DNA from 4 places in the Sporosarcina sp. Y352 genome. Region 4 is predicted to be linked to each of the others. Evidence: riboswitches for the same ligand, from Rfam matches in the RefSeq annotation. Region 4 holds a riboswitch; each other region holds the start of a gene.
What was found. Region 4 has a riboswitch for S-adenosylmethionine ahead of AC1TO6_RS14125 (methionine ABC transporter ATP-binding protein). Riboswitches for the same ligand answer to the same signal wherever they lie in the genome.

Region 1 (3,212 bases), on a different contig from region 4:
CAAGCACAGCTGTTCAAGTGGCACGTATTGCGCCGCTTCTTGAATGCGCGCGATAACCGCATCTTTGTCTTCTACTTCTCCATTTTTCGATGTAACAACACCAAGCACGACTTTTGCTCCACCATTTGGAACATGATCCAATGGTTTAAAGTCTCCTGAACGTTCATCATCATATTCCAAGAAGAAGCCATCTACTTTTTCTTTTGCAAGGAGTGTTGGCGCAATCAGTGCGTAGCTTCCTTCAAACGCCCACGTTGATTGGTAGTTTCCGCGGCATAAGTGTGTTGTTACGACTAAGTCTTCCGGCTTGTCTTCTAACACACCGTTAATGACGCGCAGTGCCAAGTCGATTAATTGTTCTCTTGAATAGGTTCCGTCATTGAACGGGATTTCCGGTGCAGATAGCCCGGCAATATAGACATCATCCAACTGTAAGTAGCGTACACCCGCTTCGTAAAATGCTTTCAAAGCATCTTTGTATGCTTGAATAACATCGTTTGCAAATTCTTCAACGTCAGGGTAAATGTCACTATTACGTATTCCAATATTAAAGAGTTGATTTGGGCTCGGAATCGTTTGTTTCACAACGGCACGGCCGCCAACGATTTCATTAAGCTCAACAAAGTCTTGAATGAATGGATGATTGGGGTTAAATGAAATCTTACCTGTGTTGCGAACGTCGTATTTTTCAGTTTCAACCCCGTCAAATGTGTAACCCTTCTCAGGTACAAATCCTTCAATTCCATTCAGATGCTCCAAGAAGTCTAAATGCCACCATGTACGTCTAAATTCACCATCTGTTACAAGTTCCAAACCAATTTCAATTTGCTTATCAACCACCCGTTTAATTTCCTGTGTTTCTACTTCTCGTAATTGTTGTGCAGTAATTGTGCCTTCTTTAAAGTCTTTGCGCGCTTTATGCAAGTTATCCGGTCGTAGTAAACTTCCAACATGGTCCGCTCTGAATGGTGCTTTCGTTAGTGTTGTCGCTTGATTTGTCATAGTAAATTCCCTCTTTCTGTTTTTTAGTGGATTTTGATTTTATTAGAACAGGACGCGAATGGGCGAACTCTTTTTCTTTTCTTACGGCAGTATCGCGTATGAGCGGGTTATTTTTCTTTTCTTTCGGCAGTACCGCGTATGAGCGGGTTATTTTTCTTTTCTTACGACAGTTCCGCGTATGAGCGGGTTATTTCCCTTCTCTTTCGGCAGTCGCGCGTATGAGCGGACTGGAAACCCGGATGCTTTTTCTGGCTTCGGAACGATGTTAAAAACGACTGAGTCTTTTGAGGGCACTTTATCTAAGTTTGTTGATAACTCAATTTAATTGGTGGATTTTTCAAAAACATAATAATTCTCCCTTCATTTTTTGAAGGTAACTTTGGTCTCCAGAAAGAACAAAAAACCCCTTCTAAATTTATAGAAGAGGTTTTGGCGAATTCGCTATTTGCTCTTCTCATCTCCAAGCAGTAAGCATTACACTTACGCTTCTGGAATTAGCACAGTACTTAAAAAGTCTGTTGCTGAGGTATCATCGGGCCAGTCCCTACACCTCTCTGGATAAGAAAGTTACGTATTTAGTTGTTAACCAGTACAATACGCGACTTCAAATAGAATGTCAATACAGAATATATAAAATATTTTAGTTATGTCTGTTCTTTGACAAGTTAGGCAAACAAAAAAGACACCCCAACCGGAGTGGCCCCTCAAACCATTGACGCCAAAAGTGCATAAACCCGTTTCATCTCTTCTTGCATCATCCACTGATCAACCGCGAGCCATCTGCAATGGATTGCATTTCCTTCAAGCCTTGTCATACCGGCTTTCAAACCTTCTTCCACCCGTAGTGTTTCCTGTAATGAACGGATATCTATGTCCTTAGCTTTAGGAGTTACTAGCCAGATCGAACCCACATACATTGCGTCTCCCAGTACACCAATACCAGTTAAGTCAACTTCTTTCGGTGAAAAATGCAGTGAATCAAAGGCGATCAGTTCGTCTTCAACGAAAATCTTAAAGTTTGATTTCAATGATTCATAGTCAAAAATTTCACCGCGCTTTTCGCGACCCGGGGCGAGGATTTCTCCCCATAATACCGTTGAATCAGCGGCTAGCCTAAGTGTCGTGTCGACTTGGAACTTCGCATCAGCGAATGGAATAATGACTTCAGGCATCCATTCCAGACGCGCTCGTTCGGCGAGCTGGACATCGATTGTCAACACACAAGTATCCCCTGTATGGGACGGATAGATTTTCAAAGCTGACTGCTGAATCAGCCTCGCGCTGCTGTCTGGTGCAATTTTTACCGTAATGTCATTTCGATCCCCTGCAACCATCCCGCCAGACGATTCCATTATGTAAACCGTCGCTGTCGGGTCTTTCCCATCGTAAAGTTCGCGGCTTGCCTTCAAAGGAGGCTGCTGGTAAACATGAGGCATCCGTGTATAGCCCCTTCTAAACTCGAACTCTACATCTAGTTTTCCGTGATGGATGGAGCGGGTCGGATTAAGCATTTGAACCAGCGGATTCCGCGCCTTCCAACAGCATATTGTGCTTAATCCAAGCAACGACCTTGTCTACATTTTTCTGTGTTCGCACATCCGTGAAAATGTACGGACGTCCGTTGCGCATTTTTTTCGTATCGCTATCCATCAGGTCAAGATCGACCCCGACGTACGGAGCAAGATCCGTTTTGTTGATCAACAAAAGATCAGAACGCGTTAAAGCAGGTCCGCCTTTTCTCGGAATATCCTGGCCTTCTGCGACGTCAATTACATAGATATAGCCGTCGACAAGTTCCGGACTAAACGTTGCAGATAGATTATCGCCGCCACTTTCCACAAATATAATATCAAGATCATCAAAACGAGATTTCAGCTCATCGATTGCCGCAAAGTTCATGGAAGCATCTTCACGGATTGCCGTATGCGGGCAACCTCCTGTTTCAACGCCCAAAATACGGTCTTCTTCAAGTACTCCGCTTTTAATTAAAAACTGTGCATCTTCACGTGTGTAAATATCGTTCGTAATGACAGCCACATTATAATCGTTATGCATTGCACGTGTCAGTTGGTCAACGAGCGACGTTTTGCCCGATCCAACCGGTCCACCGATGCCTATACGTACTGGTTTCATAAAAAAAACTCCTCCTAAAAAAATCAAGAAATAAACATCCTCGAGAATAAATATTCATGCTTCATTGAAGCTAGTTC
Region 2 (3,212 bases), on a different contig from region 4:
TTGTTATTTTCACGCAGCGTTTGAAGTGCATCTAGCCCATACGCATGGACGTTGAATAATAACGCGTTCGCGCCGAGCGCTGCTGCCTGTTCTGCCTTGTCATGAAGCTCATTCGTCCGCCCCGATAAGTTCACTGCATACAATGCCCGATTTCCTGTTTTATCATAATGCCGATCGATAATGTCTTTTGCTGTTGTAATTCGCTTATAAAACGGTGTTAATTCATTCTCAAAAAGAATTTCATCGTCTTTGATGAGATCGACACCGCCTGCTAGCAATTCTTCTAGTTGAGCGGAGAAAAAGGACAGATCCCTTCCCATGACCCCTTTGAATATGGCTTTCAGCAATGGGCGATCCATCACATTCAACTGCTCTCGAATCCCTTTTGTACCGAATCGTGGCCCCGGAAATTGTGCAAGCAATTGTTTGCCAAAATCCAAATCGATTAATTCATAGCCTTCAAAGAAAGAAAGCTTGCCGTAGACAGTCGTGAAGATCGCGGGAAGATCTGCCGAATAGTTAGCGGATGGATAAAAGATTTTCACCGTATCCTTCACTTCCCCTTTTTCCACAGAAACGACTTCACCTTTATGGTGCTTCAATTGCTGCTGTTCAAGATGCGGAATGTCTGTCCAAGACCCAATTGTGAGCCCGAGTGCATGTTGCTCCGCTATTTTTTCTTGCTCTGGATGTGTCGGAAATAGATAAGTGGCTGTAACTCCCATTAAAATTCCTCCTTGTGACTACTGTCGATGAACCAGCTCTCCAATTCTTCAAGAGAGCGTATTGTATTACGGTTAAGTATCAAATACTTCCCGAGCTCCAACACTTTTTTCCTTCTGGCCATACGTTTTTCTTCATCTTCTTCATAATTTAAATCGTCAATTTGTGCAATACCAATAGAGCGGCGGACCAATTCGCAGCCTGCATACCCTAGCATATCGGTAAAGTTCTCATCCATTACATGCGTCAGGAAGCCGTCGAGTTGTGTATATGGTTCATTGGATTCTTCTCTCCAAACTTGAGCGAATGTATCGGCGTACGCATACCAAGCTTCCCGCGCTTGTTCATAGCGCTTCGTTTGAAATTCAGGATGTCCGATTCCATTTAACAACAAGCTTGCGATAAAATGCCCCATGTCAAATCCGAACGGTCCAAAACAAGCAAACTCGGTATCGAATACAACTGTTTTGTCTTCACCCATAAAAATGGCACCACTATGTAAATCACTATGGATGAGCGCATCCGCTTTCGTCATAAACTTATGTTTTAATTTCGCCACTTCTAGCTTTAACTGGTGGTCTTGACTTAGAAATAACACATCATTTTTCAAGCCTTCTTCAAAGAAATTGCTGTCATGCAAATTGTATGGACAATCGAAAGAGAGCTCTTCCGTCATTTCCCGCATAGCCGGATTTGTAAAAGAGGCATTCAACTCTTTCTTTAGTTTTGGATCCAGGTAGAAATCGGACGTATAAAAAGTGGTCTTCGCACTGAATACGCCTATGTCTTTCGCAAATACGGTAGATTCCGTCCCATTATTCAAAGCCGTGCGTCCCATTTCCATCGGATGCATGTCTTCCATCACAACAATTGCCATGATTTCATCCAAAAGATGCACTTTCGGAACAGAACCGGGAATGATGTTATCGTATTCCTGTAATACTTTCGCTTCGAGAACGACCCGGTCGATTGGGATAGGCATTGACTCTCCTACAATCCTCGCGTAAGGTACAGCCTGCTTGAGTATCAAGCTCTTCTGTTCCCCCGTTAATCGATAAACATGATTGATCTTCCCATCACTTACTTCCGTCACAACAACTTCTTCTTGTTCACTAAAGAAGCCACGCTTTTTAACATACATCACAATTTCATCTAATTCTAAGAATGCATAGGTTGCCAGTTCCTGTTGACTACTTGATATATTCATGTTTTATCCTCCTTCTGCATCGTCTATGATGATAAAAAAACCCCTTCAGTTAAGAAGAGGTTTTTCACACAACTTCTTATCTTTCAGCATAAATGCTGTAAGAATTAGCACCGTGCTCAATTGAGTCGGTTGCCGGGCTTCATCGGGCTTTTCCCTCCGCCTGCTCCTGATAAGAGTATATTTATTATTTTTAATTACCATTAGATTCTCACAATGTTATATGAAATTATAGCATGACTTTTACCCATTGTCTATTTAATTGAAACCCACCAAATAGTTAAAACACTGACTATATATTGCTATTTTCTAAACGTTTTGTAAATCAAGAGATTCAGTTATCTAAATTGTAGTATAATTAATGAACGAATAAAATATGTGGAGGCTTTAACTAAAATGACTGAACAATTTAATGAGTTACATAAAAGTGAAGTACTTTCAACATTACAAGCGGAAGAATTTGATGTATTAATCATCGGGGGCGGCATTACGGGGGCCGGAATTGCCTTGGATGCTGCGAGTCGCGGCATGAAAACAGTGCTTGTGGAAATGCAGGATTTTGCTGCTGGGACGTCCAGCCGTTCTACAAAAATGATTCATGGCGGCTTGCGATACCTGAAAAACCTTGAAGTGAAGATCGTTGCGGAAACAGGCAAGGAACGGGCGGTTGTCTATGAAAATGGACCCCATGTGACGAAGCCCGAGTGGCTGCTTTTGCCGATTTATAAGGACGGATCAATGGGTAAATTCAGTACCTCTATCGGTTTACGCGTCTATGATTTCTTGGCGGACGTGAAAAAAGAAGAACGAAAAAGCATGTTGACCAGAGAAAGAGCGTTGCATGCGGAACCTAAACTTAGGGCTGAAGGGTTACTTGGGGCTGGCCGTTTCGTCGAATACCGATCGGATGATGCGAGACTGACGATTGAAGTGATCAAAGAAGCTGTCAGTCAAGGCGCTACTGTACACAATTATACAAAAGTGACCGATTTTATTTATAATGAAGGAAAAGTTACAGGCGTATCCGTAGTTGACCAATTAAATGGCAAAACTAGTGAAATACGTGCAAAAACAATAGTGAACGCCGCCGGTCCATGGGTGGATACATTGAGGGAGAAAGACAACTCCTTGGATTCACGGGAAATTCGTTTGACGAAGGGCATTCATCTCGTTTTTGACCAAAGTGTATTTCCTTTGAATCAGATTGTTTACTTTGACACGCCAGATGGCCGGATGGTGTTGGCGATCCCACGGGATGGGAAAACGTACGTCGGGACGACAGATA
Region 3 (3,212 bases), on a different contig from region 4:
AAAGCATTTCTGAAGAAGACCTAGAAAAAATGAAATCAAAAGACACTTTAAATGCTGTATTAAACGATTTCACAGAAACTTTTCCGAAACTAAAGGAGCCTTTAATTGATGAACGTGATCAGTATTTAGCACAGAAAATTAAAGATGCACCGGGGAAAAAAGTAGTGGCTGTTTTAGGAGCAGCACATATTCCAGGGATTACCAAGGAAATTCATAATGAGCATGATTTACAAGCATTATCGCAAACGCCCGTCAAATCAAAACTACCTAAAATTATTGGGTGGGCAATTCCAGTGCTCCTTCTTTCTATAATTGCATATACTTTTATTTCAAATCCTTCAGCGGGTTTTGACCAAGCGCTAAGTTGGATATTGTGGACGGGTAGTCTTTCGGCAATTGGTGCGGCTGCGGCACTGGGACATCCACTAGCCATTTTGGCTGCCTTTGTTTCGGCTCCTATAACAACCCTACATCCATTGATTGCAGCGGGGTGGGTATCCGGAATTGTTCAGGCATTTTTCCGTAGACCAAGCGTTGGCGATTTCGAAAGATTATCTGAAGATGTATTTTCGATTAAAGGTTTTTGGGCAAATAGGGTAACACGAGTCTTATTGGTTGTCGTCCTCACAAACCTAGGAGGTACATTAGGTACCTTTATAGGTGGAGCTGATGTCATACGTGTATTCTTTGAGAACTTTAAATGAAAAATAGATAGTTTTTTTGTTATCTACACAAGAAGGATATTTAAAACCAATTAAACCAATAGACTTTAATTTATTATCTGATAAGTCATTGACAATGTCTTTTTCATAATGTAATATTGGTCTCAACTTAATAGTTCATATCTTATCCAGAGAGGTTGAGGGACTGGCCCAATGAAACCTCGGCAACAGACTGTTTAGTACTGTGCCAATTCCATTAAACGAAAGTTTAGAAGATAAGAAGAGAATTTTTTGTTCGATTAATTAACCTCTTCTTGCACTATTAAGAAGTGGTTTTTTATTTTCCACACAATAGAATACATGCTAATTAGACAACTAAAGGCATCTTTTAATCGATTATTTGTATCGGCTTAAAAGTTGTCTTTTTTTGTAAATTAAATAGAGAAAATGGGGGAGAAAATAATGACAGAATCTACAAATATCGTTTGGCACGAATCAGAGGTAACAAAAGAGAATCGCCAAGAAGCTAAGGGGCATAAAAGTGCAATTCTATGGTTTACAGGACTTTCAGGGTCAGGAAAGTCGACGATTTCAGTAGCGTTAGAAACAGCGTTACATAAAAAAGGTATTCATACCTATCGGTTGGATGGGGATAATGTTCGGCATGGTTTAAATAAGAATTTAGGGTTTAGTCCAGATGACCGCACGGAAAATATTCGTAGAATCGGTGAAGTCTCAAAACTAATGATTGATGCAGGATTGTTCACGTTAACAGCGTTCATTTCTCCATACAAGGAAGATCGGGATACAGTGCGTGACCTCGTCGAACCAAATGAATTTATCGAAGTTTACGTGAAGGCTAGTTTAGAAACATGTGAAGAACGCGATACAAAAGGACTCTACAAGAAAGCCAGATTGGGAGAGTTGAAAAATTTCACAGGAATCGATGCTCCTTATGACGTACCTGTTGACCCAGAAATCACTATTGATACAAATAAGCTAAGCGTTGAAGAATCAGTTAAAGTCATCGTAAATTATTTAAACGAAAATAAATATATCTGAAAAAACCAATAGATATGTAACTTCTTGATATTGTAGGAATAGAATACCTTTAAACCGACTTGACAGATAGGATTAATAAAGATATTGTTAATTTCAATCATAAGTAGAGCGGGAATTCTAATTGGATGTAAAATTCCGAACATATGAACAATAGATGGCTTTAACCATTGAATGGTTAACTTCGTCTTAAAAAGAGAAGTTACATCATTAATTTTATGGGGGGAGAAGTTTCTATGGTGAAACTGACGTATGACACATGGTTTAAGCCTACTGAAACGTTTAACATTGACGACGAGTCAAAGGGTGCTTTAAATGTTTTGAGATGGGCTTATGACGAATATGATGCTGATCTTGTCTATGCATGTAGCTTTGGTGTAGAAGGAATTGTAATGCTTGATTTGATTTCGAAAACAAAACCAACTGCTAAAGTGGTGTTTTTGGATACAGGGCTTCATTTTCAAGAAACGTATACCCTCATCGATGACATCAAAACGCGTTATCCACAGCTCGATATAGAAATGAAAAAGCCAGCCTTAACGGTTGAAGAACAGGCTGATGCACATGGAGAAAAACTATGGGAAAGACAACCAGACCGTTGTTGCCATATGAGGAAAGTTGTTCCACTTCAAGAGGCACTAAGCAATGCGACTGCTTGGTTATCTGGGCTACGACGAGAACAATCACCGTCTAGAAGTTTAACCGAATTTGTGAATAAGGATGAAACGTTCCAATCAGTTAAAGTTTGCCCATTGATTCATTGGACGTGGACCGATATTTGGGATTATGTTGATAAATATAAATTGCCCTATAATCCCCTTCATGATCAAGGATTTCCTAGTATCGGTTGCGTACCCTGTACGTCGCCAAGTGATACAACGTCAGGCTCAAGATCTGGCCGGTGGGCAAATCAAATGAAAACAGAGTGTGGATTACACCAAAAAATCAACTTAAATGGAGGAAATTAATATGAGCTTGAGTCAACCGCACGGTGGTACATTAATTAATCGCTGGAATCCAGATTTTCAATTGGAAGGGTTAACTGCAACAGTTGAATTAGATGAGATTGCTAGCAGTGATCTAGACTTGATTGGTACTGGGGCGTATAGCCCTATAAGTGGATTCCTAACAGAAGCGGACTACAATTCCGTCGTCCATACGATGAGGTTAACAACGGGTGAGCCTTGGACCATTCCAATTACATTGCCCACAACAGAAAAGAATGCGGAAAAAATTACGATTGGCAACTTTGTGAAATTAGTGAGAGACGAAATCGTTTACGGTGTACTCGAAGTAACTGATATTTTCACGCCCGATAAGGAAGTAGAGGCTGAATTGGTCTATCAAACGACGGACCGCGAGCATCCAGGTGTGAAGAAGTTGTTTGAACGTCCGAATGTCTATCTTGGTGGAACGATAACGCTGATTCAACGGAGACCATTGAATGAGTTTTCGGAATATCTGTTTGACCCGATTGAAACAAGACAAAAG
Region 4 (3,212 bases):
CGCCCCACAAGCCGCTAATGCTAATAGAAGTACTGCTAATACGATTCCCCCAAAAAGCTTTTTCATAATCATTTCTCCCCTTTTTTCTATTCTTTTATAGTTTACAGGCAATGCCTGATGTTACTGTCATAGAATTATCTCTTGTCAAATTTCCTTACCGCGAAATCCCCGATGAATTGAATGATGAAAACGATAATTAAAATTAAGATTGTTGCAATTAGTATAACGTCCTCACGACTGCGCTGGAATCCATCCAAAAACGCGAGATTCCCAAGTCCACCTGCGCCGATGATCCCCGCCATAGCGGTGTACCCGACAAGTGCGATTGCTGTTACGGTGATACCGGAGACAAGTGCTGGCATCGATTCCGGTAAGAGAACTTTAAAAATAATCGTCCTCGTTTTCGCTCCCATTGACTTCGAAGCTTCAATTACACCTTTATCAATCTCCTGCAATGCAATCAACACCATTCTTGCATAGAATGGAGCCGCTCCAATAATAAGTGCCGGCAATGCTGCATCCGGTCCGCGAATTGTGCCAAGAAGAAATTTCGTAAACGGAATAAGCAATATGATTAATATGATAAACGGAATTGATCTAAAAATATTGACGAATGCCCCTGAAATAACATTGACCAACTTATTCGACCACAGTTGTCCGGGACTTGTTAGGAAGAGTATGATTCCGAGTCCGAGTCCAATAATCAATGTGAACAGTGTTGAAATTGCTGTCATATAGAGCGTTTCTGCTGTCGCTTCCCACATCTTAGTCCAATCAACATTCGGAAAAAGGTTTTCAATCATTACCGATCACCTCTGTCTGAACATCATTTTCATTGAGGTATTGAATTGCTTCCTCAATAATTGTTGAATCTCCAAGGAGCTGGAGGATAAGTGAGCCATATGCTCCACCATGTGTATGGGAAATGTTTCCTTGGACGATATTGACACCCACATCGTATTTCCGAATGAGACTTGCGAGCACAGGTTGTTCCGTCTGCTCACCAACGAACACAAGCTTGATAAGTGTACCTGTTGGAAATTCATCCTTAATATGCGCCATTGCCTGCTTCGCTTCCGCGGGCTCCGTCACTTGAGAAACAAATCGCTTCGTAATGGCCTCTTTTGGCGATTGGAACACATCGAGTACGTCCCCCATCTCGACAACTTTCCCAGCTTCCATGACTGCAACCCTATGGCAGATTTTCCGGATTACGTGCATTTCATGTGTGATGAGAACAATCGTCAGTCCAAGCCTTTCATTAATACCAGTCAGAAGATCCAGTATCGAATCCGTCGTTTCCGGATCAAGAGCAGAAGTCGCCTCGTCGCAAAGTAGGACTTCAGGGTCGTTTGCAAGTGCACGAGCTATCCCTACACGCTGTTTCTGACCGCCCGACAATTCTGATGGATATGCATTTTCTCGACCAGTCAAACCAACCAGTTCAATCAGTTCCGCCACTTTCTTTTCGCGCTCGGCTTTTCGCACACCCGCGATTTCAAGAGGGAATGCAATATTGTCTTTCACCGTCCGCGACCACAGCAAGTTGAAATGTTGAAAAATCATACTCACTTTCTGCCGCGCTTCCCTCAACGCTTTGCCTTTGATAGCCGACATTTCCAAACCGCCGATATTCACACTTCCTGAAGTAGGCATTTCTAGACCGTTCAACAGTCGAATCAAAGTACTTTTTCCAGCGCCACTATAACCGATCACACCGAAAATTTCACCATCAGCTATTTCGAGTGATACATTTTCAACCGCTGTAATACTGCCGGGTCCTTCACCGAACCGTTTATTAATATCCGTTAATTGAATCATTGATTTCACCTCTGAAATTTTGTCTATGTAAATTAAAATTAAGAATTCTTTCGTTGTCTTATGCCTGTCGGGGGCCGGCAGGATGCAGGTCATGCAACCGTTGCGACAGGACGTCGCGAACTTAGGTTGCGTTCCTTTAGCGGCGCCTTCTGCTTTTCTGGTGTCTAGCTACAGGCGCCAGCCCCTCGGGTCATAAGCCATACCGGCTGTGCGGCAAAGTGCGCCGCTTCGCCAGCATGTCTTATGCCTGTCGGGCCTAACCGGCGCCTTCCGCTTTTCATGTGTCTAGCTGCAGGCGCCTTCCGCTTTTCTGTACAAAAAAAACCTTCCTGCAGACGGGCAGAAAGGCTTTACGTTATCATAAAATAAACGTTTGTCCAATCTCTCATCTCTCAAAGTATGCTATGCACTTTGTGTGATTTGGCACCATTTCACTTTCGTGACGGTTGCCGGGCTTCGTAGGGCACTATCCCTCCACCTCTCTTAATAAGAGCGACTTATTCAATTGTTGGTTAAGTCGTATTATATCAAATTCCTGTCTTGATTGTCAATCAATCAATTCCAACAGATACGGGACTGACTGAAAAGCATAGACTTTATGTTGTAAAACGCCATCCTTCTGTATCAACAAGCAAGGAACGCTTTCAATTTCATAGTCAATTGCCATAGATTGCACATAGTTCAAATCCGCTTTCCCGATTGGCATTTCCGGTTTCATGACAGAAATGACGTTCATCATTTTAGAAGCGACTGCACATGTACCACACATCGGTGTATATAAATAAAACGCAGAATCGGGTGAGTCCTTCAAAGTTGCCTCCCACTGTTCGCGTGTCCAATTTTCCATTTATCTTACATCCTTTAAAGTAAAAATTCGGGTCGGATTTTGAATTCCGCATCTTGTAGTATTTCAGCTAACACTTTATACGGGGTCGTCTCCACTTCCCGGTACTCTTTTTCTGTATATAGATGGATTGCTGCTGGAAATTCTCTTTTAAATAATATACGCGTTTTTTCACCATCTTCATCAGCATCGACAAAAACATACAGGTCCTGTTCTTCATAGGGCGCAAGCAACTCTTCAAGCCGATATGGGCTTACTGTACCGTTCGTACAAATGATTTTGACTGACTCCGCAAGTATACGCGCTAATCTTTTTCTATCCGAACCGCCCTCTACTATGATGATTTTTTCATCCGACAAGAGAGTTCCTCCTTCGCAAATCGACAGTAAGATGCAAAAAACGCCGGAATTATTCCGGCGCTCAGTTAAATCAAATACGCCTCGGCGTATTTGCGCCCAGATTTTGAATTGAGCTTGCTCAATTCACTCCTTTCAAAATCTGTAGCATCCGCCGGAGGCTTGAAATTTATTCAGCAAGGTTTTGAACT

Region 1: it holds a riboswitch for S-adenosylmethionine, as region 4 does, so the genes downstream of both, AC1TO6_RS16400 (5-methyltetrahydropteroyltriglutamate--homocysteine S-methyltransferase) here and AC1TO6_RS14125 (methionine ABC transporter ATP-binding protein) in region 4, are expected to answer to the same signal.
Region 2: it holds a riboswitch for S-adenosylmethionine, as region 4 does, so the genes downstream of both, mtnK (S-methyl-5-thioribose kinase) here and AC1TO6_RS14125 (methionine ABC transporter ATP-binding protein) in region 4, are expected to answer to the same signal.
Region 3: it holds a riboswitch for S-adenosylmethionine, as region 4 does, so the genes downstream of both, cysC (adenylyl-sulfate kinase) here and AC1TO6_RS14125 (methionine ABC transporter ATP-binding protein) in region 4, are expected to answer to the same signal.

The regions. Positions count from the first base shown of each region.
Region 1 covers NZ_JBXCJE010000011.1:99,673-102,884, reverse strand. Annotated here, with positions in the region: gene AC1TO6_RS16400 (5-methyltetrahydropteroyltriglutamate--homocysteine S-methyltransferase) at 1-1,002, opposite strand, end outside; SAM riboswitch class I at 1,454-1,567, opposite strand; gene AC1TO6_RS16395 (urease accessory protein UreD) at 1,707-2,438, opposite strand; gene ureG (urease accessory protein UreG) at 2,506-3,135, opposite strand; gene AC1TO6_RS16385 (urease accessory protein UreF) at 3,159-3,212, opposite strand, start outside.
Region 2 covers NZ_JBXCJE010000009.1:66,488-69,699, reverse strand. Annotated here, with positions in the region: gene AC1TO6_RS14970 (2,3-diketo-5-methylthiopentyl-1-phosphate enolase) at 1-725, opposite strand, end outside; gene mtnK (S-methyl-5-thioribose kinase) at 725-1,930, opposite strand; SAM riboswitch class I at 2,004-2,106, opposite strand; gene AC1TO6_RS14960 (glycerol-3-phosphate dehydrogenase/oxidase) at 2,324-3,212, shown strand, end outside.
Region 3 covers NZ_JBXCJE010000003.1:52,034-55,245, reverse strand. Annotated here, with positions in the region: gene AC1TO6_RS05785 (TraB/GumN family protein) at 1-704, shown strand, start outside; SAM riboswitch class I at 844-944, shown strand; gene cysC (adenylyl-sulfate kinase) at 1,125-1,724, shown strand; gene AC1TO6_RS05775 (phosphoadenylyl-sulfate reductase) at 1,958-2,689, shown strand; gene sat (sulfate adenylyltransferase) at 2,691-3,212, shown strand, end outside.
Region 4 covers NZ_JBXCJE010000008.1:57,137-60,348, forward strand. Annotated here, with positions in the region: gene AC1TO6_RS14115 (MetQ/NlpA family ABC transporter substrate-binding protein) at 1-66, opposite strand, end outside; gene AC1TO6_RS14120 (methionine ABC transporter permease) at 135-803, opposite strand; gene AC1TO6_RS14125 (methionine ABC transporter ATP-binding protein) at 796-1,821, opposite strand; SAM riboswitch class I at 2,204-2,314, opposite strand; gene AC1TO6_RS14130 (thioredoxin family protein) at 2,369-2,668, opposite strand; gene AC1TO6_RS14135 (toprim domain-containing protein) at 2,683-3,024, opposite strand.